3 regions of the Dechloromonas sp. TW-R-39-2 genome follow, and region 1 is predicted to be linked to each of the others. Evidence: riboswitches for the same ligand, from Rfam matches in the RefSeq annotation. Region 1 holds a riboswitch; each other region holds the start of a gene.

Region 1 (9,999 bases):
ATTCGGCCTTTCGGATGGACGACATGATGCGCGGCCTGCTGGGCGATCAGGCGAAGGACATCGACATTGAAATCTTCGATGGCGAAGAAGCCGATCCCGATCACCTGATGTACGACAGCAACAGCAAGCTCTCACTGGCCAACCCTCATGTTTCGCATTACTCGGCCAGCCAGAAACTCTCGATCAACGGCCACGCCTGGGTGATTCGCCAGGAATCCCTGCCGTCGTTCGAGGCCATGATCGATACCGGGCGGGCAGTCGACATCAGGATTGCCGGCACACTGGGCAGCCTGCTCCTGACCTTGATTCTCTGGGGCGTGGTCAATAGCCGCGAACAGGCGATCCAGCGCGCCCAAAAAATCTCCGGCGACTATCAGGACAGCGAGAACCGCTGGAAATTTGCCATTGAAGGCACCGGCGATGGCCTGTGGGACTGGAATATCGTCGGCAGCACTGTTTTCTTCAGTCGGCGCTGGAAGGAAATGCTCGGTTTTGATGAGCATGAAATCGGCGACGGACTTGAAGAATGGAGCCAGCGCGTACATCCGGACGACATGCCGGCCACCCTGGCGATCCTGCACGATTATCTGGATGGCAAGACAAGCCACTACCTCAGCGAACACCGCGTCAAATGCAAGGATGGCCGCTGGAAATGGATACTCGATCGCGGCATGATCGTCAGCCGCAACGCTGATGGCAAACCTCTGCGCATGATCGGCACGCATACCGACATCACCCGCGAGAAAGAAGCGGCGCTGGCCCTGGAAGTCAGCAAGATTGCCGCTGAGAAAGCCTCCCGCCTGCTGATCGAGTCAATCAGCAGCATCACGCAGGGCTTCACCGTTTTCGACGAAGAAGACCGCCTGCTGATTTGCAACGAAACCTATCGCCAGATTTACGAAACCAGCCGCGACCTGCTGGTCACCGGCACACGCTTCGAAGACATTCTTCGCCAGGGAATTGCACGCGGACAATACCCCGAGGCGCAGGCCGATCCGGAAGCATGGCTCAAAGAACGCATCCACCAGCATCAGAATGCTTGCGGCAAGATGCTCGAACAACGCCTCGACGATGGCCGCTGGCTGTTGATCACCGAACAGCGCACGCCAAGCGGCTATATTGCCGGCAGCCGGATCGACATCACGGAACGAAAACTGGTCGAAATCGAACTGGAAAACCATCGCAACCATTTGCAGGAACTGGTCGAAATCCGCACGGCTGACGCCATTCAGGCCAAGGAGGCGGCCGAAGCAGCCAATCGTGCCAAGAGCACCTTCCTGACCAACATTTCCCATGAGTTGCGCACACCAATGCACGCCATCCTGTCGTTCGGCGGACTAGGCCTGCAGAAATCCGTGGGCGATTCGGCGCCGCTGCCGAAATTGAATGCCTATTTCGAGCACATCGTCGGCAGTGCATCGCGGCTGATGGTGCTGATCAACGACCTGCTCGATCTATCCAAGCTCGAGGCGGGCAAAATGTCCTTCAACATGCAACGAACAACACTCGCACAGATCATTCGCGATGCTGCACGCGACATTGAAGTCCTGCGCCAGACAAAAGACATCGAACTCACCATTCACCCCTTGCCCGAGGGGCTTGCACTGGTTTGCGACGCTTTCAAGCTCGGCCAGGTCCTGCGCAACATCCTGAGCAATGCCGTCAAGTTCTCTTCAGCCGGCAGCGTCATCGAATTAACGGCAAAACCGGGCGAGCTTCCCGGAAAAAACCTGGGCGATCCACCCGTAGCCGGCTTGACGATCGAAATCAGCGATCAAGGGATCGGCATACCGCCGGAAGAGCTGGAAGCCGTTTTCGATGAATTCATCCAAAGCAGCAAGACTCGCACGGGCGCCGGCGGCACCGGCCTCGGCCTGGCAATTTGCCGGCAGATTCTCCATGCCCACGGTGGCAATATTTGCGCCTTGAACCGAGCCGAGGGCGGCACGCGAATTCGCTTCGCGCTACCGCTGGAACAAACCGGCCAGCCGGCTGCTGCGGTCGACCCGGTCTAGCCCAGCGAACGCTCGCCAAACAGGGCAACCCAGCCACGAATAACGCGATAGCCGACCCACAGGCCCAGCACGGCAATCAGTATCCAGGCGAGCGGAATGCCAATAATCGTCACGATCAACAGGCCATAGACCACCAGCCAGAGCAGCGTGAACCAGAAAGTTCGGATCTGCCACAGGAAATGGCTTTCCAGCCATGTACCACGCACCTCGCCACGTTTCAGGTAGTTGAGGAAGACGGCACAGAGCGATGGCAGTCCAAAGACGAAACCGCCGGCCACCGTTGCTGCCGAGGTGATGCCAACAAAAACGGCGATGGCATGCAAACCATAGATGAAGTGGGTTAATTGGACGAGCGAGGCGCGCACGCCATTCACTTCAACGACTGTAACGGGTTCCGACATGACTCAAACCTCCTGAAGATATTTCTGCATAAGCAAGGCTTGGCCCGCAGCCGGGTCCAGCACATAGGGCGCGAAACCGGCGCGCTCATACGACCGCATGGCCGGGCGATTGTTCGCGAGAATTTCCAGCGTCAGCTTGCAGCAGCCGAGTTGCCGAGCCTGCATTTCGGCCCATTGTAGCAGCGCCTGGCCGATGCCCTGGCCGCGCACATCGGCACGGACGACGAGATCGTGAATATTGAGCAGCGGTTTGGCGGCAAAGGTGGAGAAGCCGGTAAAGCAGTTGATCAGGCCAACCGGCTTTTCGCCCCAAAACGCCAGTGCACCGCGGAAGGTCGGCTGGGCTTTCAGTTGTTCGACCAGATGCGTCCTGGCGTAATCGGTCAGTCCCTCGCCGCCGCCCATCGGGTCACGGGCGTAGTGTTCCAGCAAGTCGATGAAGGCCAGCGCATGCTGCGAGGACGTCAGATCGGTCGGGCAAATGGCAAGCGGGGAGGTCATCGACAGCAGTACCAGAGAAAAAGGGAGAGTGCGCCATCTTAAAGCGCCCTCCCCCTTCGGACTCAATTCAGCGCAAAAACGGTTTCCGTCCCCTCGTCCCAGCCGTCCCACAGATAGTCATCGGCCTTGCCGTCGGCGATCAAGCGCAGGGCGTAATTGACCTGTTCCTTGTAGAAATCGCAGAAGGCGCCGATCTTGTCCATGCCGCCATTCATCTCGAAGGCCTCGGCCGGGCACGGCGAGCCGCAGAAGTGGCGGATGGCGCAATCGCCGCAGGGACTGAACCGGTCGACGTCACGCGTCGTCACCTCCTTGAAGGCAGCCGAAGCTAGCGCCGCCTCGACACCGCCGGTCAGCAAGCTGCCGCCATTGAAGCGCGGCAGGCCGATGAACTCGCTGCACGGATAAAGACTGCCGTCGGCGGCCAGCGCGAAGAAGGCACGACCGCCGCCGCAGGGCGAGATGTCGCACATCAGCCGGCGGGCCGTCGGGGCCAGGATACCGATCAGGATATTGGCGAAATTGGCCACCATCAGCTTGCGCCCGGTTTCCTGGTAGAGCTCGTAGGTCCGGTCCATCGCGGCGAAGAAGGCTTTGGCCATGTCGCCGTCGGCCGGCTTGACCCCACGGGCACCGGGCAAGGTGCAACGCAGGGTGTTAAGCATGCAGGTCGGCACTTCGTGGGCGTGGAACAGCTCCACCATGCGCGTCAGGTAGGGCAGGTTCTCTGTCGTGCAGGTGGTGATCACGCTCCACGAGCCGTAGCCGCGTAGCTTGTCCATCGCCCGCAGCACCTTGTCGTGCACGCTCTTGCCGCCCCAGGTCCGCCGGGTGGCGTCGGTAATGTCGGCCACCGGACCGTCCAGCGACAGGCCGATGCTGACATTGCGCGAGGTCAGGAAATCGAGCGCCTTGTCGTCAAGCAAGGTGCCATTGGTCTGCAGACCGAAGACGAAATCGTCGGCGAAGGCGTCGATCGCTTCGAAGACGGCCGGTGCATTCATCAGTGGCTCAGCACCGTGGAAAATGGCGCGCGGCTTGCGATCGGCCGGCATCACCGAACGGAAGTAGTCGCGCAGTTTGCCGAGCGAGGCGAGCAGCGTTTCGACCGGCATGTGACTGCCGCCGCTGCGCTGGGCATCGGGCAGATAGCAGTAGGTGCAGTTGAGATTGCAGCGCTCGGTCGGGTTCAAATAAACGCCGGAAGGTTTCAGGCCGAAGCGCAGGGCATGCAGTTCCTGCTCAAACTGTTCGGCTTTGGCCCCATAGGCAGCGAGCAGGGCCGGATCACGGCCGGCTTCGTGAACCTTGGTCTTGTCGACCAGCGCCCAGAAAGCGGTCTGCGGATCAGTCACCGCGGCATAGACCGGGTGGCCGATATCGACCGGCTGGAAAAGCATGCCGCGGGCGGCACGCTCGGCGAGCACTGCGTTCATTTGGCCGCCTTCCGGTCCATCAGCACATAGTGCGACAGGCCGATGCCATCCGGGTTGCAACTCTTGCGGATGGCGATGGTCGGGGCGGCAGGCTGCGCTTGCTGCGCAGCAGCCGGCTGGGTTTCAACAGCGTTGGACGCGACTTGAGAGACGATCTGGGACATTTTCCACTCCTCGAGAAGACAAAAAACAAAAAGGGCCCCGGCTGAGGGCACGCTTGTCGCATGCACTCAGCCGGAGCCCTTGCCTTGGCTCCAGTCAGGAATCGAATCGTCTTCTGGCTTCCGGATCAGCCGAAGCGCTGCGCCTTCCCGGCGAGGTAAGCCTCGCAAGTGGCTGGTCTGGCGACCATGCAGTCTTCGTCCCCGGTTACAGCGGCGGGCCCGCCACGGATTTGCACCGTGTTCCGTATTTCGATTCCAGCAGGAGGGCGGATTCTCTCAAGGCGCTACGCCGTGGGTCAATCCATCCTAAAGGCCTAGTTCCTGCCACATCGCATCGACCTTCTTCTTGACGCCGTCGTCCATGACGATCGGCCGCCCCCATTCGCGCGTCGTCTCTCCCGGCCACTTGTTGGTCGCGTCCAGGCCCATCTTGGAGCCGAGGCCGGCGACCGGCGACGCGAAGTCGAGATAGTCGATCGGCGTGTTGTCGACCAGCGTCGTGTCGCGCGTCGCGTCCATGCGCGTCGTCATCGCCCAGATCACTTCCTTCCAGTCGCGGATATCGATGTCGTCATCCACCACGATGATGGTCTTGGTGTACATGAACTGGCGCAGGAAGGACCAGATGCCGAACATGATGCGCTTGGCGTGGCCGGGATACTGTTTCTTGATGCTAACGATGGCCATGCGGTACGAGCAGCCTTCCGGCGGCAGGTAGAAATCGACGATCTCCGGATACTGCTTCTGCAGCAGCGGCACGAACACCTCGTTCAGTGCCACACCAAGAATGGCCGGCTCGTCCGGCGGCTTGCCGGTATAGGTGCTGTGATAGATCGGCTTTTTGCGCATCGTGATGCGGTCGACCGTAAAGACCGGGAATTCGGCCTGCTCGTTGTAATAACCGGTGTGGTCGCCGTACGGCCCTTCAAGCGCCGTTTCGCCGGGATGAATCACCCCTTCGAGCACGATTTCGGCCGAAGCCGGCACCTGTAGGGCGGAGCCGATGCACTTGATCAACTCGGTCTTGCCGCCGCGCAACAGGCCGGCGAACTGGTATTCGGACAGCGAGTCCGGCACCGGCGTCACGGCACCGAGGATGGTCGCCGGATCGCAGCCGAGCACGACGGCGACCGGGAAAGGCTGGCCGGGATTGGCCAGCTGGAATTCGCGAAAATCGAGCGCGCCGCCGCGATGCGCCAGCCAGCGCATGATGACCTTGTTCGGCCCGAGTACCTGCTGGCGGTAGATGCCGAGATTCTGCCGGTTCTTGTGCGGGCCCTTGGTGACAACCAGGCCCCAGGTGATCAGCGGTGCGATGTCACCCGGCCAGCAATGCTGGATCGGCAGGCGCGCCAGATCGACATCCTTGCCTTCCCAGACGATTTCCTGGCACGGCGCGCTCGACACCGTTTTCGGCGCCATGTTCAGCACCTGCTTGAGGATGGGCAACTTGTCCCAGGCATCCTTGAGGCCTTTCGGCGGTTCCGGCTCCTTCAGGTAGGCGAGCAGCTTGCCGACTTCGCGCAAGGCCTGCACCGACTCCTCGCCCATGCCGAGCGCGACGCGCTTGGGCGTGCCGAACAGGTTGGCGAGGACCGGGATGTCGTGGCGGGTCGTCCCGCTGACCGGCCGCTCGAACAAAATGGCCGGTCCCTCGGCGCGCAGCACGCGATCGCAGATCTCGGTCATTTCGAGACGCGTATCGACGTCGACCGCGACACGCTTCAGTTCGCCAGTTTTTTCCAGTTGCGACATGAAGTCGCGCAGGTCGTGATATTTCATTTGAGCCAGAAATCCAGAGCAATGCCGACAAAAATCACCGCGCCGACATAGTTGTTATGCAAGAAAGCCTTGAAGCACGCCATGCGCTCGCGCCGACGAATCCAGCGGTAATGAACCGCCATGATCCCGGCAGTGATGCCCAGCGCCAGAAAGAAAACCGGGCCGCAACCCCGCCCATGGCCAATCCAGCCAAGCAGCAGCAGGGTCATGCCGTAGCAAACCATGACCGCCGCCACATCGAAGCGGCCAAAAGTAATCGCTGACGTCTTGATACCGATTTTCAGGTCATCCTCACGGTCGACCATGGCATATTCAGTATCGTAGGCGACCGCCCAGAAAACATTGGCCAGCAGCAGCCACCAGGCTTCGGCCGGCACCTGACCAAGTTGCGCGGCGTAGGCCATCGGGATGCCGAAACCAAAGGCAATCCCCAGATACGCTTGCGGAATGGCCAGGAAGCGCTTGGTAAAAGGATAGCTCGCAGCCAGGAAGACGGCCGGGATCGACAACACAATCACCAATGGATTGCCGAGCATCAGGACCAGCGCAAAAGCCAGCAGGGAAAGGCCGGCAAACAGGGCAATGGCTTCTCGAACAGTCACCCGCCCGGCCGTCAGGGGACGCTCCTTGGTCCGCTCGACATGCTTGTCGAAATCACGATCGGCATAATCGTTGATCACGCAACCGGCCGAACGCATCAGCACGGTGCCAAGCACGAATACCGACAGGACCGTCCAGTCAGGCCAAGCCGCCGCTGCCAGCCACAAACCCCAGAGGGTCGGCCAAAGCAACAGCAGGATGCCGATCGGCTTGTCGAGCCGCATCAGCTTCGTGTAAAGATCGAGTTTTTCGCCAATACCTTGAATATTTGCCACCATCGCGCCACAGCATGTTTCTTGAGCAAGACGCTAGTATGGCGGCGATGCCGCAAAGACGCGAGCCTTGGAGGCAATCAGGCAAGGACTTTCGAAGGCAGACGACAGCGCGGAACAATTGCAGTTCCACGGCAACTGGGACAGAATAAGTCGTTAGTAATAAGCCGATCATGGAGACGATCGGCTGGTAGGCCATAAACTCAAAAATAACGAAGGGGCTTCAACCATGAATATCAAACAAAAACTGATCCTGCTGCTGGCAGCGGCAATCATCGCCCTGCTGGCGGTCGGTGGATTCGGGCTGCGCGGCATCGTCACCGAACAGGAAGCCATCGAAGACATCGGCGGCAACCGCATGCCGTCGGTCGTAGCCTTGCTGACCTTCAAGGAGTCAATCACCAATCTGTCGAGAAGCACTTACCAGAGCCTGACGCTGAACAACAGCATGACGCCCGACAAGAAACGCAGCGAGATCGACGTCATCAAACAACGCAAGGCTGAAGCCAACAAGACACTTGCCGAAGCAGCCAAGAAATATGAAGCGACACCTGCCGATGCCACAGAGCAAGCCTTGTGGAATGAAACCAAGCTGAGTCTGGCCAAATGGTTGGACATGGAAATACTGATCACTCGAGCCGAAGACAGGGCAAGCAAGGCAACAACAGATGAAGGATTCACCGCTCAGATCAATGAAATCCGCGAATTAATCGGACAGCGTCGGGCAATGACCAAGGCGCTCAATGACAATCTGCAAAAAGTTATCGATCTCAATCTTGCCGAAGGTGACAAGTCCTTCAAAATGGCCCAGCAAGCGGCAAGCCAGGCCAAATTGGCTGAGATCATTGTCTTTGCAGTAGCCACCGCACTGATCATTGGCTTCGGGCTATCCATTCTGGGCGCCATCATGCGACCGATTGACATTGCCCGCGATACCGTAGTCGACATCGCAGCAACCAACGACTTGACCAAACGTGTCGCCTATAACGCCAGCGACGAAATCGGCAGCATGGTCAGTGCGCTCAACCGGATGCTGGAAAAGGTGCAAAGCTCGATGCACAGCATTCAGGACAGCATGGGTGAAGTCAAAGGGGCGGTCTCGGCTCTCTCGATCGCCTCGAACGAGGTTGCCACCAGCTCGGCCAGCCAAAGCTCGGCTGCCGCTTCGATGGCGGCGAATATCGAGGAGCTGACAGTCAGCATCAACACCGTCAGCGACAGCGCCGGCGACGCCCGGAAACTGGCCACCGAATCGGCTGATATTTCGGAAGAAGGCGGCCAGATCATCCAGCGGACAGTCGATGAAATGAGCACGATCAGTGACATGGTGTCGCGCGCATCAGCCGTCATCGAGTCGCTCGGCAAGGATGCCGACCAGATTTCCGCCGTCGTTCAGGTGATCAAGGATGTTGCCGACCAGACCAATCTGCTCGCACTCAATGCGGCAATCGAGGCCGCCCGTGCCGGCGAACAGGGGCGCGGTTTTGCCGTGGTGGCGGATGAAGTCCGGAAACTGGCCGAGCGGACGACCAAGTCCACCCTGGACATTGCCGGCATGGTCGACACCATCCAGCAATCGGCCAACAAGGCCGTCGGCGAAATGCAGCAAGTGGTCGGCCAGGTAGCACAAGGTCGCGAACTGGCCAACAACGCCGGGCTGCGGATGAACAATATCCGGCAATCGGCCCAGCACGTCACGGCAGCCATCGTCGACATCAGCAGCGCGCTCAAGGAACAGAGCATTGCCAGCCAGGATATCGCCCGCCACGTCGAGAACATCGCCCAGATGACCGACGAAAACCATGCGGCTGCGGATCACACGGCGGATAGCGCCCGTCGCCTCGATACGCTGTCACAGGACGTCGCGCAGGTTATTTCCAGCTTCCGCGTATAAAGCAGGATTGCTGGCCGCTCCCGGCGGCCAGCATCGCAACTAGCCGGCCCGTCGGCGCAACCAGCGAACCATGGCCGCGCCGTATTCGGGCTGCAAACGGTGAATCACCCCGGCCAGCACCGCATTGGCCAGCGCCGCGATGGCAAACAGTCCGGCCAGCGACAAACCGGCACTCAATGCGGCCGCCGCGCTCAAGGCACCAAAAACCATGAAGGCAGCGTTCAGGATGTTGTTTGCCGCAACAATCCGGGCCCGCTGTTCGACCAGGCTGCGCAATTGCATCAAGGCGTAGAGCGGCACGATGAACAATCCGCCGAATCCGCCGAGCATCAGCAAATCGAACAAGGCACGCCAGACAGCAGGTGCTTGCAGCAGCAGACCGAGTGCTTGCCCACTGGCTGCGGTCGACGCCGAAATTTCGGCCAATTCGTGGGTAACCCAGGCAAAATCCAGCCCGAACACCGTCAGGCCGATGGCTCCGAGCGGTACCAGCCCCGGTTCGAGATGTCGCCCGGAAAGTCGCTCGCACAGCATCGAACCGACGCCGATACCGATCGTGAAGGTGGCCAGCAACAGCGTTACGGCAGACTCGCTGCCACCCAGCACGCTGCACGCATAGGCCGGAAACTGGGCAAGAAAAAGCGCGCCATAGAGCCAGAACCATGAGATGGCGATCAAGGCGATGAAAATCACCCGATCATTTCTTGCCAGACGCAAGTTGCGCATCGTTTCGCTCAATGGATTGAGGTTGACCGCAAGATTGGGCACCGGCGCCGGGGCTGCCGGAATCTGACGACTCGCCAGATAGCCAGCCCCAGCCACGAGCAGTCCGCCGACGGCAATCCAGACCGGCGCATCGACAGTGCCAGCCAGCAAGGCACCGATCAGCGTTCCGGCCAGAATCGCGACAAAGGTACCGGCCTCGATCCAGGCA
Region 2 (9,999 bases), 320 kb from region 1:
GTCGGGAATCGCAAGCAGGACATCGACCCGGGGCAGGAGGGTGCCGAGCGCCGTGACCAGGCTGCTGTCGGTATCGCTGTCCTCGCCGCTCAGTACCAGTTTTGCGTTTGAAAAGACCTGTTTGTACTGATTGTAGAGATTGCGTGTTTCGTTGCTCAGAAGCATTCCAACCCGTTTGTGTTCAGGCAGCAAGTAACGCAGAAAAGTGGCGAGTCGAACTGGCGGCTGATCGAGGTAGATTGCAGAGGTTCGGCCGCGCAATTTGCCGGCATCGGCAAGGATTTTTTCGTAGGTTTGCCGGGGCAGGAGGGTGGCCAGTACAGGTTGTGCACTATTTCGGCCTAGGGTCTGGCGCAGGGCTTCGGCGCCGGCGGTGATGATCAGATCGGTCCGGATGACCGACAGTTCGATGGTTTCCGGTGTGCCGGAAGTGACCACGTTCCAGTTGCTGCCCTCCAGTGTTTTTTGCAGGGCAGTTGAAAACTCGGCGTAAGGTCCGCCCTGCTGGCTGAGTACGAGCGCAATACCGCCTGCCCGGGCAATCGGGGCAAGCAGGAACAGTAATACGAGGGCGCGCAGGAACGCTCGGTACATCGGCAGACTATAGCCTCAGCCCCTATGCCAATGCAATGAGTGTTTTCCTGCAGTTAAGGCGTGTTGATGTAAGCCTCGAGCTGGCGCGAGATTTCGCCAACCGGCATGGCGAAGGGGAATTTTTTGATGAATTGGCCATCGGGGCCGAGCAAAATCATCCCTGCCGAATGGTCGACCGCATAACGGTCGGCCGGGGTGTCCGGCTCAAAAACCTTGCTGTAGCGGATCTTGAAATTGTCTGCCGAGCGGCGGACGAGTGCGACCGGGCCGGTCAGGCCGAGAATGCGGGGGTCGAAAAATTCGGTATAGGTCTTGAGCACCTTGCCGGTGTCGCGTTCCGGGTCGACCGTAATGAAGATTGCCTGGACGCGTGCCGCCTTGTCGCCCAACTGCTTCAGAATTTCGGCCATTTCAACCAGGGTGGTTGGGCAGATATCGGGGCAATAGGTGTAGCCAAAGGAAATCAGCTGGTAGCGTCCGCGAAAATCCTCACTGTTGACCGAGCGACCATTCGGGTCTTGCAGGAGATAGCGCGGAATAATGCCGGCACTGCTGTTGCTGCGCAGGGCTTCCCATGATTCAGCCAGAGCGGGGGGAGCCAGCCACAAGCCAATCAGCAGCAGTGCGCAGAAACGGATCATTGAGTCGACTTGAAGGCCGCTTGCAGGCGTTGTTCGGCGGCACCGAGCTGGTTGGCGAGTGTTGCGGCATCCGGGCACTTGGCTTTGCCTTGAGCCAGGAAGGCGGCATTGGTCGCGTTTTCAAACGTTTCGCCATTGGCGCGTGTCTTGGGGGCCGTGGTGGCGACCGAGTTGCGCGCCCGGCTGACCAGTGCCGGCTGCTTGCAGGCCAGTGCCGTACCGTTGATCTGGCCGATGGCTTCCAGCGCGGCCGTGCCTTCATCGGCGGCAAAAGTCGGAGTGGCGGCACAGAGCAGGCTGAGCAAGAGGGTCGATACGGCGATTTTCATGGTCTGGATCCTTGGCGGAGAGGCTGATTATAGTCAGCGGGTTTCGAGCTGCTTTCTTACAGATCAAATATTTCGAGCAGTTGAGGCAGTCCTTCGCTGATTGCCACCGGCCCTGGCGTCAGGATGACGGCTGATTTGATTTCATGCATTTTTCCGTTGTTGACCGCGGGAATCTCCTGCCAGCCGGGTCGGGCGGCGACCCGTTCGGGGCGGAAGTGCTTGCCGCACCATGAGCCGATGATGATGTCCGGCGCGGCGGCAATCACGTCTTCGGCAGAAGGGCGGCGGTCCTTGGCCAGCGGCGAGCGGGCTTGTTCGGCAAAAACATCTTCGCCGCCGGCGATTTCGATCAGCTCGGAAGCCCAGCGGATACCGCTGATCAGCGGCTCGTCCCACTCCTCGAAATAAACGCGCGGCTTCTTGCCGGTTTTGGCCAAGCGTTCGGCCGCGATCGCTCTGGCTTGGGCGATTTGAGCTTCCAGCCCGGCGACGATGGCCAGCGCCTTATCTTGCGCGCCAACCAGCCGGCCGATCGTTTCGATCATCCCGAGAATGTCGTCGACGCTGCGCATGTTGAAGGCGTAGACCGGCACGCCGGCCTTGATCAGGTCACGCGAAATTTCGCTTTGCAGGTCGGAGAAGGTGAGAACGAGATCAGGCTGGGTGGCGAGGATCTTGTCGATGTCGCCGGTCGTGAAGGCGAAGACCTTGGGCTTCTCCTTGCGCGCTTCGGGCGGACGGACGGTGTAACCGGAAATGCCGACGATGCGGTCCTGTTCGCCGAGGGCATAGAGGACTTCGACGGTTTCGGTGGTCAGGCAGACGATGCGTTGCGGCAGACGGGGCATGGTTTTACTTGGCTGGACGATGGCTGCGTGCGACATCGAGATGAGCGCAAAGTTTCTCTGCACCATCGAGAATGCGCGGCGTGTGGCGTTGCATGATGTCCGGATTGATATGGAACAGGTTGTCGCGCTTGACGGCGGTCATCCGCGTCCATTTATCCCAGTCGTGCAGCCATTCCGGCTTGGCATCGCCCATGCCGGTTGCGACGATGGCTTCCGGATCGGCCGCCAGCACGGCTTCGACGCTGACCGTCGGCGCCATCTGCGGCAGCTGGCCGAAAACGTTTTCGCCACCGCACAGCGTGATCGCATCGCTGATGATCTGCGGGCCGCCGACAGTCATCAGCGGCGATTTCCAGATCTGATAGAAAACGCGGATTTTCGGCTTGCCGGCATTGGCCTTGCGCAAGCCTTCGAGACGCTTGCGGAACTGCTCTGCGGCTGCATTGGCGGCGACTTCGGTGCCGGCCAGCTGGCCCATGCGGATCAGTTGGTCGGCGACATTTTCCATTTTGTTCGGTTGCGAGACGTAGACCGTCAGGCCGAGCGCCCGGAGTTTGTCGACCTGCGTCAGGTTGTTGCCGCTTTGCCAGGCCAGCACCAGATCTGGCTTGAGCGCCGCCACCGCTTCGAGGTCGATGCGCGAATAGCCGCCGACGCGGGCGACTTTTTTCGCTTCCGGCGGGTAGTCGCTGTAATCGACGGTGCCGACCAGCTTGCTGCCGGCGCCTGCCGCGAAGAGGCTTTCAGCGGCATGCGGCGCGAGCGTCACGATGCGTTTGGCAGGCCCCTTGAGACGCACTTCCTGCCCGGTATCGTCCTTGAAGACCAGATCGGCAGCACTGGCCGGGCTGCAGGCGAGTGCTGCGGTCAACAGGGCAAAAAGGTGGTTTTTCATGCGGCTTTCCAGTCGTTCAGGGCGGCGGCCAGGCGCAGCCACTCGGCTTCATTGGCTGGCAGGCCGAAGCGGAGCAGTGGCTGCTGGTCGAAATGGCGGGTCAAAATGCCGCGCCGGGCGAGGAACTCATGCAGTTCGCCGGTTTCTGCCGCGTTCAGCGTAGCGAACAAGGCTGTGCTGCTGACGTCGCCCAGCGGTGCCAGCAAAGCATGCAGGCGGGCGGCGGCGGCTTGCAATTCGATCCGGGCGTTGGCCTGCCAAGCGGTGTCCGACAAGGCCAGCCGGGCGGCAACGCGCGATGGCCCGGCGACCGACCACGGGCCGATCAGTTCGGCCAGCTTGGCCAGCAGGTCGGGGGCGGCGAAAACGAAGCCGACCCGCGCCCCGGCCAAGCCGAAAAACTTGCCGATCGAGCGCAGCACGATCAGGTTCGGCGCTTCTGCTGTGCCGGCCAGTGCGGTCAGGCTGTCTTCCGGCGTCGGGTCCATGAAAGCTTCATCGACAATCAGCCAGCCGCCGCGCTTTTTGAGCTGGATGGCCGCGTCGACCGCGACATCGCGCGGGTGACGGCCGGCGGTCGGATTGTTCGGATTGCACATCAGCACATACGGTGTGGCTGTGGTCAGGGCGCGCGGCAATGTGGCGTTCTGCAGGAAACGCAGGCGATGGCCGGCGCGTTGCCAGGCGTGCGGATGTTCGGCGTACAGGGGGCTGATGCAGGCGACAACGGCGCGCGGCAGCAAGTGCGGCAGCAACTGGATGGCGGCTTGCGAGCCGGCGACCGGCAGCAGATTGCTGTTGCCGTAATAGGCAGCGGCTGCCGCTTCCAGGCCATCGTCGTTCTCCGGCAGGCGGAGCCAGCAATCGGCCGGCAATTCAGGCACCGGCCAACAATTCGGGTTGATCCCGGTCGACAGGTCGAGCCAGTTGTCGAGTGGGATGTCGTATCGGGCTGCGGCTTGGCGCAGGCGTCCGCCATGCTCAAGCATGCAGGATTCCAATCATGAAAAAGACGGCCAGCCACAGCCACAGGCTGCGTTGGATCAGGGTGATCGCCCGGCCAAGATCGGCGGCCAGAGGGGCCGTCCCGGTGCCGAGCGGCGGGCGGATTTCTTCCTGGCCGTGATACATCGCCGAACCGCCGAGCAGTACGCCGAGGCTGCCGGCGCCGGCTGACATGACCGGCCCGGCGTTCGGGCTTTCCCAGCCCGGCGCCTGGGTTTTCCAGCAGGCCAGCGCGTTGCACGTCCGGCCAAGCAGGGCGTAGGTCAGCGCCGTCAGGCGGGCCGGCAGCCAGTTGAGCAGATCATCGAAACGCGCCGCAAAGCGGCCGAACAGGTTGTAGCGTTCGGTCCGGTAGCCCCACATCGCATCGAGCGTGTTGGCCAGCCGGAAGAGCAGCGCGCCGGGGCCGCCGAGTAGGGCGAACCAGAACAGCGTGCCGAATATTGCATCGTTGCCGTTTTCAAGGACCGATTCGACGCCCGCTTTGGCGATACCGGATTCATCGAGTTGCGATGTTTCACGGGAAACCATCCAGCTGACTCGCGTCCGCGCCTCGTCCAGCCGGCCTTCGCGCAATGGCCGGGCGACCGCTTCGGCGTGTTCGGCCAGGCTTTGCGCACCGAGGGCGAAGTAGAGCAGGGCGATATCGATGGCGAAGGGGGCGTACGGGCGCAGCCAGAAGGCCAGCCCGACCCAGGGACCGACGACCAGCAGCCAGGCGAGCAAGCCGCTGGAAATGTGTCGATTGTTGAGTTTCTTTTCCAGCATCGACGCCAAATTGCCGAAGCCGACCAGCGGATGCCAGCACCGTGGCTCACCGAGTACACGGTCGAGCAGGACGGCGGCAAGAGCAGCCAGCGGCATGGCAAAGGCGTCGATGCTGAGATTCATTTCGGGAAAATGCCCGGTCCCTGAATGTCGGCCTGCATGTCGCGCAATGCTGTGGTCAACGGCTCGTTCTGGCCGGAATCCGTGGCACCCCATTGCTCGAAATAAACCAGGTTCTCGATCGGCAAACGCGGCAGCCAGCCGGCTTTTTCAAGTTCGGGTTTGTCGTGGAAATGGCTGACATAACCAATGCACAGGTAGGCAATCGGCACGATATGGTGCGGAATGCCGAGCGCGTCCTGCAGTTCGGTTTCATTGAAAATGCTCACCCAGCCGACGCCCAGGCCCTCGGCGCGGGCCGCCAGCCAGAGATTCTGGACGGCGCAGACGCTGCTGTAGAGGTCCATCGTCGGAATGTGCGTGCGGCCGATGACAACCGGGCCGGTACGCGTTCGGTCGCAAGTAATGCACAGGCTGATCGGCGCTTCGAGAATGCCCTGCAGCTTGAGCTTGCTGTAGATCTCGCGCTTGCCATCCGGGAACATCTGGGCCGCTTCCTGGTTGGCTTGGTCGAAGATGCCATGCACGCGTTGCTTGACCTCGTCGGAGCGCACGAGCAGAAAGTTCCACGGTTGCATGAAACCGACCGAGGGTGCGTGGTGCGCTGCCATCAGCACGCGGCTGAGCACATCGTCCGGCACCGGCGTCGGCAGGAACTGGCCGCGCACGTCACGGCGGTTGAAAATGGCTTGATAGACTGCGGCCCGATCGGCGTCGGAAAAGGCGGGTGCCATCGGTGTGGCTTGGTTTTCCATGGATTCCCCTTCTGGAAATGAAACAGCTGCCGGGCCTGACAGCCTGCAATTCGTCTCCCGGCCGGTCTTCTGACTTGGATTCAGCCTGGCGATGCGCCTTCCCGGCCGGTATTCCCGTCCAGTGGCCTGATGCATCGCCCGTCATCCTTACAGCGTTGGGCACGTGGCGGATTTGCACCGCCTTCCCGATTCTCCGTCCAGCGTTGGCTGAACGACACCCGGAGACACTTGCCCAAACAAATGGGCGGGGCCGATGGTGCCATAATTACGGACTTTTTTCACATTTGGTCGCTATGTCCTGCTTTTCACTGATGGTCCAGGGGACCACGTCGGATGCCGGTAAATCCACGCTGGTCGCGGCTTTGTGCCGGATTCTCAAGCGCCGCGGGATCAATGTCGCGCCGTTCAAGCCGCAGAACATGGCGCTCAATTCGGCGGTCACCGTCGACGGTGGTGAAATCGGCCGGGCCCAGGCGCTGCAGGCACTGGCCTGTGGCCTGTTGCCGCATACCGATTTCAACCCGGTGCTGCTCAAGCCGACGACCGACAAGAAGTCGCAGGTCATCATCCACGGCAAAGTGGCGATGGACCTCAATGCGCGCGACTACCAGGAATACAAGCCACGGGCGATGCAGGCCGTTTTGGCCTCCTGGGGGCGGTTGACCGCGCAATACGACGCAGTGATGGTCGAAGGGGCCGGATCGCCGGCCGAAATCAACCTGCGGGCGCGCGACATTGCCAACATGGGCTTTGCCGAGGCGGTCGATTGTCCGGTGATCATCGTTGCCGACATTGACCGGGGCGGCGTTTTCGCGCATCTGGTCGGTACGCTCGAATTGCTTTCGCCGTCCGAGCAGAACCGGGTCAAGGGTTTCGTGATCAACCGTTTTCGCGGCGATATTTCGTTGCTTGAATCCGGCCTGACCTGGCTCGAAGAACGCACCGGCAAGCCGGTGCTCGGCGTGCTGCCCTACCTGCACGGCCTGATGCTCGATGCTGAAGATGCGATTGCCACCGCTGCGGTCGACGGTAAAAAAACGGCCCGATTGAAAGTGGTCGCCCCGGCTTATCCGCGCGTTTCCAATCACAACGATCTCGATCCGCTGCGCCTGCATCCGGAGGTCGATTTCCAATGGATCGGCCCAGGCGAAACGCCGCCGGCCGCCGACCTGATCGTCCTGCCCGGCTCCAAGGCCGTGCGGGCCGACATCGATTGGCTGCGCCAGCAAGGCTGGGCGACGGCGATCCAGAAACATCTGCGTTACGGTGGCAAGGTCGTCGGCCTGTGCGGCGGCTACCAGATGCTCGGGCGGATGATTCACGATCCGCTGGGTCTGGAAGGCCAGCCGGGCAGCACACCGGGGCTGGCGGCGCTCGATCTGGAAACGACGCTGGAAACCGAGAAACAGTTGCGCAATGTCAGCGGCCATCTTGCCTTGCCGGGCAATCCGGCGATGACCGGTTACGAAATTCACCTGGGTGTGACACGCGGCGATGGTCTGGGGCAGGCAGCGGTACAACTGGCCGATGGCCGGACGGACGGGGCGGTTTCAGCCGACAACCAGGTCTTTGCCACTTATTGTCATGGCGTTTTCGATCATCCCGAGGCGTTGACCGCGCTACTCGCCTGGGCCGGCTTGCAGGAAAGTGGGCAGGTCGATTTTGCCGCCCGGCGTGAAGCCGACCTCGACCGACTGGCCGATTCGGTCGAAACCGCGCTCGACTGGGAAAAAATGGCGACTTTCCTGCCGCTGTAAGGCGCGATGGCCGGGCTTTGCCTCAGCCGGCCGGCTTGGGCTCTTCGTGGTGAATCCGCTTGAGCGCGACCTGGCGCTGGATCTCGCGGAAATCCATTTCCCGGCCGTGCAGTGCGTAATGTTTGCGGATGCTGCCGAACACCTTCTTGGCATCCGGGCTGCTCATCAGCTCTTCGGTATGGCGGTCGGCCAGTTCTCGATCGCCGACCGAGAGCGCCGCACGCATCACATCGAGTCGTACCGTGGCGGTGAGTTCGGTGGCGAGCAAAGCCGGGCGCAGACCGGCAAAACGCTTCTTGCCGCGATCCGGCGAAGCCAGCGCGAGCAGTGAAGCATAGCTGCCCTGTTCGTTGAGGCTCAGGTTCTGCAATTCCGATTCGCGAATGCCAACCAGCACTTTCTCGGCGGTGATCAGGTCGCCGGCATCGACATAGCTGCGCGCCAGGGTCAGTTGGTCGTCGGCTGAAACGGCGCCGGGCATGGTGTCGTTGGCGATGACATCGGCCATCGCCGCCCGAGCCGCCTCGCTGTCGCCGTTGAGCGTTGCCGCCTCGGCCAGCAGGCGCTTGCGGACATAGTTGCGCGGGGTTTTTTTGGCCACCTCATCGAGCACCTTCTGGGCTTCCTCGTGTTCGCCCTGGGCCATGCAGATGCTGGCCTTGATGTCCGAGGCATCGAAAAAATGCGGTGTACCGGCGACGACGCGATCAATTTCCTCGCGCGCTTCGGTCAGCCGATTCTGTTGGTGCAGCGAGCGCGCCACGCCAGCTCTGGCCCAGGGGAAATCGTAATTTTCCAGAATACGGCGATAAGCCGTTTCGGCCGAGCTTGAATCACCGGTGGCGAGCAGCACTTCGGCTTGCTGGCGAAGAATTTCGAAACGGTAGGGGCGGCCAGCTTCGCTATCGCGCTGCGCAGCCAGGATAGCCAGTGCTTTTTGGTATTCCTGCTGGCGTTTTTCCCGGTAATACGCGGCGAAAAAATCCTTTTTCTGAACAATTCGATTGAGCCGCAAGAGCAGTTTGTCGGGCGAAAAAGGTTTGATGATGTAGTCGTCGGGAACCAGTTCAACCGCAGAAACCACCTGCTCGTAGGATTGTTCGCCGGTCACCATCATGAAAATGGTTTCGTCCGGCAACAGGTTGAAGCGGCGCAATTCTTCGAGCAATTGCTGGCCGGAGCGTCCTTCGCCGAGGATGTAGTCGCAGAGGATGATGTCCGGTACGTTGTTGCGGATGCGGTAGATCGCATCCTGGTAATTCGAGGCGAATTCGACGGCAAAGGCACCGACCGTCTGGGCGATGCTGCGCAGCGCATCGCGGGCCAGCGGCTGGTCGTCGATGACGAGAAAACGCTTTTTGCTGTAATCGCTCATCTACGGAATGAGCAACTCAAAACGTGCGCCGCCCAGCCTGCTGTCGTTGCTCAGGCGCAAGCTGCCATGCCGCTCCTGCCGGGCATGCAGCCGGGCCAGCCGTTCGGCCAGCAGCAGGCCGGTACCGCTGGAAGGTGGGAAATGGGCAAAGCCGGGGCCGTCGTCTTCGACCGAAAAGCGCAGGCCATCGCTGCATTCGCTGGCGGTCAGGCATACTTGGCTGCGGGCAAAGCGGCCGGCATTTTGCACTGCGTTGCCGAGCATGTCGGCGATCAGGTCACGGTCCAGCGGCCAGGCGTCTGGTGCCTGGCAATCGATGTTCAGGGTGATGCCGTTGGCGGCGAGGTGGGCTTTCTGGGCCAGCCCGACTTCGGCACAAAGATCGCCGATGATGGTCGGTACGATGGCCAGTTGGGCACCGTGGCGGAGCAGCCGGTAGCTGGCGAGTGTCCGCGACAGGCGCTCGGCGGCCGCTTCGATGGCGTAACGCGCCTCGCCGAGGTCGATGCGATGTTCGGCTTCGCGGGCGGCAATCAGCGCTTCGGCGACGAACAGCTGATTTTTGGTGTCGTGGATGCCGGAGGCCAGAATGTCGAGCAAGCGCTGCATGGTTCCTCCGAAGCATCAAAGAGTGAAGAATAACCCTACTTTAGTGATAGTGGCAGTCCGGCTGCAACCAATGTGACGCGGTCGCAAACAGCGGCAACGCGTTGGTTGAGGCGTCCCTGTTCATCGGCGAACAGTCGGGAAACCGGATGCATCGGCACGATGCCCCAGCCAACTTCGTTGGAGACGAGAATGATGCGCCCGGGCAGGTCCGGCAGGCATTCGATCAGGCTGGCTGTTTCGCCATCGAACAGCGGACAGTCGATGGCCTGGCCGGCTTCGGCCTGAGTGCCAGCCTGGCCGGCA
Region 3 (9,999 bases), 1.6 Mb from region 1:
AGGCAAATGCAAAGGCAAGCTGGCCGATGTGGATGCAGCATTCTTTGATGTCCATGAGGCATTTCATCGGCTGATTGACGCGCCGGCCCCCGCGGCAAAACGTTGAGCCGGTTGACGCACCCCATGGCCGCCACAGCCTGGGGGCTGGGACAGCACGCTGCGCCGTGCGGCAAATGCTGCCCGTCAAGCGATCTTCCTGCGTGCTACGGTCGACACGCCAAAATCGCCCAATTTCCTTGCACTATCCACACACCCGGATGAACTCACCCGCTGGCGTCTCTGCCCTGACCATCAACACGCGTATCTCGCATACGGTGCGCACCCTCACCATGCGTGACGATCTGGTCGGCTGGGTGATTTCCGGCCGCAAACGCTTATCCACCCCGCTCGGTGACAAGCAGTTTGGTGCCAACGAGGTATTTCTCATCCCGCGCGCAACGCAGTGGGATGTGATCAACGAAGCTGATCCGGGTGGCGCCTACCAGGCGCGCATCATCAGTTTTTCGCCGCAGTTGCTTGAACAGTTTTTCGAACGTTTTGCTCAGTTCACCGCGACACCGATATTGCGCAGTTGCGCGATGACCAAAGCGGATGAGGCTTTCACGGCGACCTTCAGCCATACACTGGCGGCGCTTGAAGATCCCCGCGCGTCAAATGCCGTTCGCGAACACCGGGCGCTGGAGGTCTTGTTGCTGCTGGCCGAGCGCGGTCTGGTTTTTACGCCGACGCACAGTTTGAGCTGGACAGACCGGGTATACCGGCTGGTCGGGCAACGCCCCGAATTCGACTGGACCATGGCCAGCGTTTCGCGTGCCTTCCTGCTCAGCGCCAGCACGCTGCGCCGCAGATTGGTGGAAGAAGGCACCTCGGTCAGTCAATGCGTGCGTGAGGCTCGCCTCGAAGCGTCGATGGCCTTGCTGCAATCCTCCAGCCTGCAGGTTTCGGAAATTGCGGCGCGCTGTGGATACGACTCACACAGCCGGTTCTCAGCGGCGTTTCGCCAGCGCTTTGGCTATGCACCGTCGCACTTGCGCTCATGAAAGCTGCAGTATGGACTGCAACGCACAGCAATTGACGCGCCAGAGCTAGCGCGCCGCGCTTCCTGTGGTCATCATTGGCCTTCCTTTTTCTGGAGTCCAAATGATGCGTAAACTTCTTCTTGCCGCCGCACTTGCCGCTACGTCGACCTTCGCTGTGGCGACCGATTTCGAGTTGAGCAGCCCGGATATCAAGCCCGGCAGCATGATCGACAAGCGTTTCGAGTTCAATGGTTTCGGTTGCTCCGGCGAAAACAAATCGCCCGCCTTGCAGTGGCGCGGCGCCCCCGCCGGCACCCAAAGCTTTGCCGTCACCGTATACGATCCAGATGCACCGACCGGTTCGGGTTGGTGGCATTGGTCAGTCATCGATCTGCCCGCCGAAGTGCACGCCTTGGCGGCGGATGCCGGGGCGGTCGGTGGCGCAAAACTGCCGGCCGGTGCGAAGCATGTACGGATCGATTACGGTGTCGCTGGATGGGGCGGCACTTGTCCGCCGCAAGGTGACAAAGCGCATCGTTACATTTTCACGGTCTACGCCCTGAAGACAGCCAAAATCGAAATCCCGGCCGATGCCACCGCAGCACTGGCCGGCTACATGATCAATGCGAACACCCTTGGCAAGGCCAGTTTTGTGGCCCACTACGGTCGCGCCAAAGCGAACTGATCAAACTGCCCAGCTCTCTTTTACATCCACTTCAAGCGGTCTGGCAAACAGGAGTACGGTGTTCTAAAAAATTCAAAAACCACCATATACAGTAGAAAAAATATTCGCAGGCACTACCCATAGTAGAAACATCATTGACGCTCAGGCCACCATACCGTTAGAATCAAAGTTGTTGAAGGTTCCCCATTCTGGGGATTAAAAGGGAATCCGGTGCCGAGTCTGACTCGAAATCCGGGGCTGCCCCCGCAACTGTTATCGGCGAGCGCTTCGCCACTCTTGCCACTGGCTCACACCGGGAAGGCAGCGAAGCGCGATGAACCGAGAGCCAGGAGACCTGCCGCAACAACTTTCCAACCAATGATGGGGCGGGGTGTCCCTGATGAAAGGTTTGTGCGTGCTGCCATTTTTCGTTCGTCCGGCTTGTCTGCCCACGGGAAACTCCCGTTGCGGCGATCGCGCTGCGCCCAGCGCGCCCCTTCGAATCTCCCCCGCCTGCGGAGACTCCCCATGCCAGTGAAATCGTTTAGAACATCGCCCCTGACAGCCGCCCTGCTGCTTGCTTTTTCAGGTAGCACCCAGGCGGCCGGCGTGCCGACGCTGCAAGAAGTGACCGTCAGCAGCGGCCAGCAGAATCTGATCGGCGTTGCCGATTCGGCCACCGAAGGAACGGTCACCGCCAAACAACTGGCCAATCGTCCCTTGTTGCGGCCGGCCGAAGTACTTGAAACGGTGCCGGGGATGATCGTCACGCAACACTCCGGCGACGGCAAGGCCAACCAGTATTTCCTGCGCGGTTTCAATCTCGATCACGGCAGCGACTTTTCAACCCACGTCATGGGCATGCCGGCCAACATGGTCACCCATGGCCATGGTCAGGGTTACATGGATCTGAACTTCCTGATCCCGGAACTGATCTCCAGCGTCAAATACCGCAAGGGCGTCTATGCAGCGGACGATGGCGATTTCGCCACGGCCGGCTCGGCCCGGATCGATTATCAGCGTAGCCTGGCCAGCCCGTTTGTCGACATGAGCATCGGCCGCAACGGTTTTCGCCGCCTGGTGACGGCGGGCAGCAGCGAAATGGCCGGTCACCAGTTGCTCGGCGCACTGGAGCTGGCCGGTAACGACGGCCCCTGGGATCAGCCGGAAAACCTGAAAAAGACGAATATCGTGCTGCGTCTCTCGAACGGTACGACGAACAATGGCTACGCCGTCACGGCAATGGCTTACAAGGCGGACTGGAGAGCCACCGAACATGTTCCGGAACGCGCCATCCAGAGCGGCGAGATCGGTCGCTACGGTGCGCTGTCAGCCAACGATGGCGGCAAAACGCACCGCTACAGCCTGTCCGGCGAATGGGCCAGAACCGGTGAAGAAGGCGCCACCCGGGCCAACGTATATCTGATCGATTACGGGCTCAATCTTTTCTCCGCCCCGTCCGGCTACATCAACGGACTGAATGGCGACCAGCACGAGCAGGCTGACGAGCGACGCATCTGGGGCGGCCAGGCCAGCCGCAGCTGGTTTCTCGGTCCACAGTTCAAGGACAGCGAAATTACCGCCGGCGTCTCACTGCGTCAGGACCGGATCAGCCACGTTGGCCTGTACAGCACGGAGAATCGCCAGCGCACCAACACCGTCCGCGAAGACCGCATCAACGAGACAGCACTCGGTTTCTATCTCGAAGCGCGTAGCCAGTGGACTCCATGGCTGCGCAGCAACATCGGCCTGCGCCGCGACGAAATCCGGGCCCAGGCCAGCGCCCTGGGTGGCGCCAACAACATGAGCAATGGCGGCGATATCAGCGCCGGCCAGACCAGCCCCAAACTCGGCATCACCATCGGCCCCTTCAACCTGCTCGGCGCCACCGAGTTTTACGCCAACTGGGGCAACGGCTTCCACAGCAACGATGTACGCGGTGCAACAGCAAGAACCAACCCGCAGGACGGTTCGGCGACGATGGCCGTCCCGCTGCTAGTCAAGGCCCGCGGCTCGGAAATCGGTATGCGTGCCGCGCCACTGCGCGGCTGGCATACCAGCCTGTCACTGTGGCAAATGGATCTGGCCTCCGAGCTGGTGTTCATCGGCGATGAAGGCATCACCGAACCCAAGGGCGCCTCGCAACGGCACGGCATCGAATGGTCCAACTACATCGTGCCGACCGATGGCCTGATCATCGATGCCGATCTGGCCCTGTCCGAAGCCCGCTTCAAGACAGCCAACGCCGATAACGGCGGACGCCATGTACCGAATGCCATCCCGCTGACCGCTTCGCTCGGCCTGACGGCCGACCAGGGCGGCCGCTATTTTGGCGGCCTGCGCCTGCGCTATATCGGGGCCTACGCCCTTGAAGAAACGGCGCATGAAAAATCGACGGCCTTCTGGATGACCAACTTGAAAGCCGGTTACCGCTACGATCGCCAGCTTCAATTCACACTCGATGTACTCAACCTGTTCGACAAGAAAGCCAACGACATCGAATACTGGGGCGGCGCCTGCACGCGTAGCGAAGCCGCCAACGGCAGTTGCGGCGGCGGCATCGATGGCCGCCTGGTGCATCCGATCGAACCGCGCACCCTGCGCTTGGGCATGCGCTTCACGTTCTAAGGCACAAGAGAGCACTTTGACTGGGAATGGCAGGCGACAGATATAACGTTTGATCGACAAATTGCAAACGAATGTAATTGACAACGATTCGCGTTTACGTAAAATTGCGACAAGTTCTCATTTGCAGGAATATCATGAACCCGCCTTCCCAGCCTTCACCCGCAACACCACCGCTATCCGGCACCCATTTGCCGCGGATAGACACCAGTGAATTGCTGCGCGGCGCTGTAACGCTTGAAATCATGCACGCCGGCCAACGCTACCTGCTGCGCGTGACGCGTGAAAACAAGCTGATCCTGACCAAATAGGCCAGCCACCAACGATCTCCGTTGTACCTCTCGTTCCCGTAGCCAGCATGTACAGCCAGCCAAGGGTTTTTTCCGGCCGGCTCGGGACAATCCGGAAAACGAAATTCATGAGTTACACCCTATCCCAGGCTTCAAACAGCCGACGCAGCAGCCTGCTGACACTGGTCATCGGCTTGCATGTCGGCATCTTTCTGCTGATTTTTGCAGCCAAGACCGTCGTCCCGCAGATGATGGAAATACCGCTGGTCGTCGACCTGCTGCAACCGGCCGAACCCAAACCGGAACCCAAGCCGCTGCCGGTCGTCAAGCCGCAACCGGTCAGGCAGCCTAGCCCGGCCCCCAAAGCCCCGACGCCCCAGATCGAAGCCACGCAAAGCGTCGTTCCGGCGCCCAGCGCACCGGTCGCCGCCCCGCCCGAAGTCAAACCGGCCCCGCCGGCACCGGCCGCACCGGCGGTGACGCAAGCCCGTTTCGACGCCGACTACCTGCGCAACCCGGCCCCGCCCTACCCGCCGCTGTCACGCCGCATGGGCGAAGAAGGCAAGGTCATGCTGCGCGTCCTGGTCAGCCCGCAGGGAACGGCGGAACAGGTTGAAGTGAAGACATCTTCCGGCAGCGAGCGCCTCGACAACGCTGCGGTCAACACCGTCAAGAACTGGAAATTCGTCGCCGCCCGCCGTGGCGACACCCCGACTCAAAGCTGGGTTTTGGTACCCATCATTTTCAAATTGGAGCAATAACATGCAGGAAACCACGCAAAACGCTTTCGGCTTCGCCCACCTTTGGGCTGCAGGCGATGCCATTTCACACAGCGTCGCGATCATTCTGGCGATCATGTCGATTGCCAGCTGGTACCTGATCCTGGCCAAAGCCTGGGATTGGTGGACCGTTCGTCGCTCGGCCCGCGCTGTCGGCCAGTTCTGGGCGGCCAGCAGCGTCACCGAAGGGATCGAGCGCCTGCGCGATGCCGGCAGCGACAGTCCTTACGCGCAACTGGCCGAGCAGGCCAACTGCTGCAACCACGATTGCGAAACCGTAACCGGCCGCCTGGCTTCCCGCTTCGACCCGGCCGAACAAATGGAACGCGCCCTGCGCCAGCAACTGTCGAGCACCCAGGCCGGTATGGAAAACGGCCTGACGCTGCTCGCCACGACCGGCGCCACGGCACCGTTCGTCGGTCTGTTCGGCACCGTCTGGGGGATTTACCACGCGCTGGTGGCAATCGGCATCTCCGGTCAGGCCGCACTGGAAAAAGTCGCCGGCCCGGTCGGTGAAGCACTGATCATGACCGCCGCCGGCCTGGCCGTTGCGCTGCCTGCCGTCTTCGCCTACAACGCCTTCACCCGCGCCAACCGCGTCATCCTGGCCGATCTCGACGCCTTCGCCCACGACCTGCATGCCTTCTTCACGGTCGGCAAGCCGTTTGTCGCCAACAGCGCCCAGATCCACCCGATGCGCGCCCGCGCTGCTGCCGAGGTCGCGTAATCATGGCGATGGGCAGCTTCAATTCGCAACAGAACCAGATGCCGACGGCGGAAATCAACATGACGCCGCTGGTCGACGTGATGCTGGTGCTGCTGATCATTTTCATCATCACCGCACCGCTGATGACGCATTCGGTACCGGTCGACCTGCCGCGCGCAGCCAGCACGCCGACACCGGAAAAGCCGATGACGCTGCAGGTGGCGATCAATGCTGACAACCACATTTTCATCGGTTCCGAAGGGGTAGACCGCAGCACCCTCGAAGAACGCTTCAAGACCGCAGTCGCCCAGGATGCGCACGTCGAAATGCACCTCAAGGCCGACCGCAACACCCGCTACGAAGCCGTGGCTGAAACCATGAGCGCCGCACGTCGGGCCGGACTGACCAAGATCGGTTTCGTGACACAACCAGGTAGTGACGCGCACTAATTCGTTTCATTTCATTCATTCTCAAGCCAGCAATGCAAAGCCCGTCTTTGCCAGCCAGCCAGAGACATCAGGGAGTTCTGCAATGCTGACTATAAAAAAACTTGTTTCCGCACTGACCATTTCTGCTGCACTGGCCGCACCGGCCCTGGCTATCGAATATCCGATCGGCGTACCGCAACAACGGGCCGGCATGGAAATCGCCGCCGTTTATTTGCAGCCGGTTGAAATGGAACCGGAAGGCCACATGCGCAAGGCCACCGAGTCGGACATTCACATCGAAGCCGACATTCACGCACTGGCCAACAACCCGAACGGTTTTGAAGAAGGGGCATGGATTCCTTACCTGGTTGTCAAATTCGAAGTCAGCAAAATCGGCAGCGATTTCAAGGTTGCCGGCGATTTCATGCCGATGGTGGCCAACGATGGGCCACACTACGGCGACAACATCAAGCTGGCTGGCCCGGGCAAGTACAAGGTGAAATACAACATTCTTCCGCCGTCGGCCAACCCGCATTCGCATTTCGGCCGCCACACCGACCGCGCAACCGGCGTTCGCCCGTGGTTCAAGCCTTTTGAAGTCGAATACGAATTCACCTACGTCGGTATCGGTAAAAAAGGCGGCTACTGATCATGCGCCTCGCCAAAATCAGCGCTGCGTTCGTCGCAGCGGGGCTGGCCTTGCCCGTACTCGCCGCACCGAGCGATGCCGCACTGGAAAAACTGCTGGCCCGGATGGAAAAACTGGAAGCGCGCAACGCCGATCTGGAAAAGGAAGTGAAGCAACTCAAGGGCGAGAACGAGAAAATCGCCCAAGGCCTCGACAGCCCACGCCTTTCGGAACAGGAGCCGGAACTGACGGTGCGCCTGAAGGCTGTTGAAAAGGACGCACTGAACCAGAAAAAAGCCGCCAAGATTGCCGAAGGCCTCGACGGCATCAAAGTGGCAGCCTCGCTGGCCACCGTCGCGCAGCATGCCAACGGCCTGCCCAAGGACATCGAAAACGGCAGTTCCCAGCTCAATTACCGTGCAGACATCTCGGTTGAATTGCCGCTCAAGCCGCTTGGCGACATCAACCACAAGCTTTTTGCGCATTTGCGCATGGGCCAGGGGCTCGGCCTGAACTCAGCCTTCTCGAATCTCGGCCACTTCGCCAGCGCACCGAACGCCCTGGCCTTCCGCGCCTCCGGCCTTGATCCTGATTCCTCCGTCACCATTCTCGGCCAGGCCTGGTACCAGGCAGCCATCCCGCTGCCTTTCCTCGGATTCAAGCCTTACTCGCGTGAGACGCTGGAACTGACCGTCGGCAAGATGGACATCTTCGGCTTTTTCGACCAGAACGCCGCCGCCGGGGATGAAGCCAAACAATTCATGAACTCGGTCTTCGTCCACAACCCACTGCTCGATGCGGGTGGCGAAGTCGGCGTCGATGCGAACGGTTTCCAGCCAGGTTTTGTCGCTTCCTACCTGAACTACTTCAACAAGGCCGAACCGTGGCGCTTGTCGGTTGGCCTGTTCGGCACCGGTGACAAGGGGGCCAATTACCAGCGCAGCCTCTCTTCGCCACTGCTCATGGTCCAGGCTGAAAAACAATTGAAACTGTTCGGCGGCCTGACCGGCAACTACCGCCTCTACGGCTGGAACCGCAGCCAGGGGACCGACTACGACGGCAACCTGAACAAACACACCGGGATTGGCGCCTCGATCGACCAGCGGGTTGGCGACGGGATCAAACTGTTCGCCCGCTACGGCAAGCTGATCAAGGGTGAACTGCCGTTCAACCAGAGCGTCACGGCAGGTGTTGAATTCTCCGGCAGCTACTGGAACCGCGGCGCCGACAGCATCGGCATCGCCGGCGCCTGGCTGGAATCGGGCAAGGGCTACCGGACAAGTACCGCCAGCACCTGGCTCGACGACAAGCAGACGCAAGTCGCCTACAATTTCACGCCGCAAGGGGCCGAAAAGCTGACAGAAATTTATTACCGCTACCGCCTGTCGCCGCAATTCGAACTATCGCCTGACTTCCAGTACGTCACCAATGGTGGCGGCAATGGCGATGCCAAATCGGTCAAGGTCTTTGCCCTGCGCGCCAATATCGCTTACTGAGAACCTTCATGAAACGCTTCGCCCTCCTCGTTTTTAGCCTTTTTGCCCTGTCGACCGCAGCCATGGCCGACGATATGCCGACCATCAAGCTGTTGATGAAAGAAGGCCGCCTTTATCCTGAAACGCTGGAGGTTCCGGCCAATACGCGTTTCAGGCTGGAGGTCAAAAACGAGGGTCCGGGCGCGGCGGAGTTCGAAAGTCTGGAATTGAAGAAGGAACTGGTACTCGCTCCCGGTGTGACCCGCAACCTGGTTTTTTTCCCGATGAAACCGGGTACGTACAAATTTTTTGACGACTTTCATCCGGAAACCGGTCAAGGCCGGATTGTCGCCAAATAAGGACAGCGATCATGGGTAACGCATTTTTCGTCGTCTGGCGCGAGAGCCTCGAAGCCTTTCTGATTGCCGGCATTCTTTACGCCTGGTTGCAGGCCAACGACGATACCGGCAAAGGCAAGCGGGCGCTGTTCCTCGGTCTGGCCGCCGGTGCTGGCTTGGCCATGCTGCTCGGCTGGGCCTTGCTCACAGTTCAGGACGAACTGACCGGCGAAGCGCTTGAAATATTCCAGACCGCCACGCTTTTCGTTGCGGCCGGGCTGATCACCCAGATGGTCTTGTGGATGCGCCGGCACGGTCGCCAGATGAAAGCCCGCCTGCATGCCGAATTGTCGGCTGCGGCTGAGCGTTCCGGGTTGATTGGTGTCGCTGTCGTGGCCGCCTTGGCCGTCGCCCGCGAAGGTGCTGAAACCGTCATCTTTCTTTACGGCATGTCGCAGGAAGGCAATCTCGGCAATCTGCTGATCGGTGCCCTGGCCGGTTTCGCCGGCGCCGGTGCGACCGCATGGCTCGCCGCAAAAAGCCTGGCTCGACTCAATATCGGCCTGTTGCTGCGTCTTTCGTCGATCCTGCTGCTGATTCTCGCTTCGGCCCTGCTGGTTGCTGCGGTCGACCGCCTGATCGGCGCTGGTTGGCTACCGCCCTTGCTCGATCCGGTCTGGGATACGTCGCAGTTGATTGACGACACGACCAAGGCCGGCAAGCTGATTGCCGATTTTTCCGGCTACCGCGCTCGCCCGGCACTGAGCGGCCTGCTGGCCTGGGCGACTTACTGGGGCGTTGTCTTGCTGGCCTGGCGGAGAACTGCCCATGGCTGAACATGCCATTCGCTTTTATCCTGAAAAACCCCGCGGTCGACTCGAAAAAGTCGGCCTTTTCCTGCGCAACAACCGCCGCCTGATCATTTCAGTCCAGTGGCTGATTGTCATCCTTTATGCCGCGATGGTCATCATCCCGGCATTTTTGCCTTTACCGCCGGAAGATGCCCACATTTGGGACAACCTGCGCCTCTTCGCCCAATTTTGCTTC

Evidence for each region. Region 1 has a riboswitch for cobalamin ahead of cbpA (modified peptide precursor CbpA). Riboswitches for the same ligand answer to the same signal wherever they lie in the genome.
Region 2: it holds a riboswitch for cobalamin, as region 1 does, so the genes downstream of both, bluB (5,6-dimethylbenzimidazole synthase) here and cbpA (modified peptide precursor CbpA) in region 1, are expected to answer to the same signal.
Region 3: it holds a riboswitch for cobalamin, as region 1 does, so the genes downstream of both, GBK02_RS13165 (TonB-dependent receptor) here and cbpA (modified peptide precursor CbpA) in region 1, are expected to answer to the same signal.

The regions. Positions count from the first base shown of each region.
Region 1 covers NZ_CP045202.1:815,816-825,814, reverse strand. Annotated here, with positions in the region: gene GBK02_RS04080 (CHASE domain-containing protein) at 1-2,015, shown strand, start outside; gene GBK02_RS04075 (hypothetical protein) at 2,012-2,416, opposite strand; gene GBK02_RS04070 (N-acetyltransferase) at 2,420-2,917, opposite strand; gene cbpB (peptide-modifying radical SAM enzyme CbpB) at 2,980-4,353, opposite strand; gene cbpA (modified peptide precursor CbpA) at 4,350-4,517, opposite strand; cobalamin riboswitch at 4,603-4,809, opposite strand; gene ubiD (4-hydroxy-3-polyprenylbenzoate decarboxylase) at 4,824-6,299, opposite strand; gene ubiA (4-hydroxybenzoate octaprenyltransferase) at 6,296-7,177, opposite strand; gene GBK02_RS04045 (methyl-accepting chemotaxis protein) at 7,401-9,065, shown strand; gene GBK02_RS04040 (MFS transporter) at 9,105-9,999, opposite strand, start outside.
Region 2 covers NZ_CP045202.1:490,883-500,881, forward strand. Annotated here, with positions in the region: gene GBK02_RS02400 (ABC transporter substrate-binding protein) at 1-594, opposite strand, end outside; gene GBK02_RS02405 (SCO family protein) at 648-1,235, opposite strand; gene GBK02_RS02410 (hypothetical protein) at 1,232-1,564, opposite strand; gene GBK02_RS02415 (cobalamin-binding protein) at 1,621-2,412, opposite strand; gene GBK02_RS02420 (cobalamin-binding protein) at 2,417-3,307, opposite strand; gene cobD (threonine-phosphate decarboxylase CobD) at 3,304-4,296, opposite strand; gene cbiB (adenosylcobinamide-phosphate synthase CbiB) at 4,289-5,203, opposite strand; gene bluB (5,6-dimethylbenzimidazole synthase) at 5,200-5,955, opposite strand; cobalamin riboswitch at 5,997-6,192, opposite strand; gene GBK02_RS02440 (cobyric acid synthase) at 6,249-7,712, shown strand; gene GBK02_RS02445 (response regulator) at 7,735-9,087, opposite strand; gene GBK02_RS02450 (sensor histidine kinase) at 9,088-9,696, opposite strand; gene cobU (bifunctional adenosylcobinamide kinase/adenosylcobinamide-phosphate guanylyltransferase) at 9,732-9,999, opposite strand, start outside.
Region 3 covers NZ_CP045202.1:2,710,641-2,720,639, forward strand. Annotated here, with positions in the region: gene GBK02_RS13150 (hypothetical protein) at 1-106, shown strand, start outside; gene GBK02_RS13155 (helix-turn-helix transcriptional regulator) at 258-1,040, shown strand; gene GBK02_RS13160 (YbhB/YbcL family Raf kinase inhibitor-like protein) at 1,141-1,704, shown strand; cobalamin riboswitch at 1,864-2,061, shown strand; gene GBK02_RS13165 (TonB-dependent receptor) at 2,212-4,311, shown strand; gene hemP (hemin uptake protein HemP) at 4,446-4,619, shown strand; gene GBK02_RS13175 (energy transducer TonB) at 4,727-5,359, shown strand; gene GBK02_RS13180 (MotA/TolQ/ExbB proton channel family protein) at 5,361-6,104, shown strand; gene GBK02_RS13185 (biopolymer transporter ExbD) at 6,107-6,532, shown strand; gene GBK02_RS13190 (iron transporter) at 6,615-7,160, shown strand; gene GBK02_RS13195 (carbohydrate porin) at 7,163-8,635, shown strand; gene GBK02_RS13200 (cupredoxin domain-containing protein) at 8,644-8,973, shown strand; gene GBK02_RS13205 (FTR1 family protein) at 8,985-9,788, shown strand; gene GBK02_RS13210 (4Fe-4S binding protein) at 9,781-9,999, shown strand, end outside.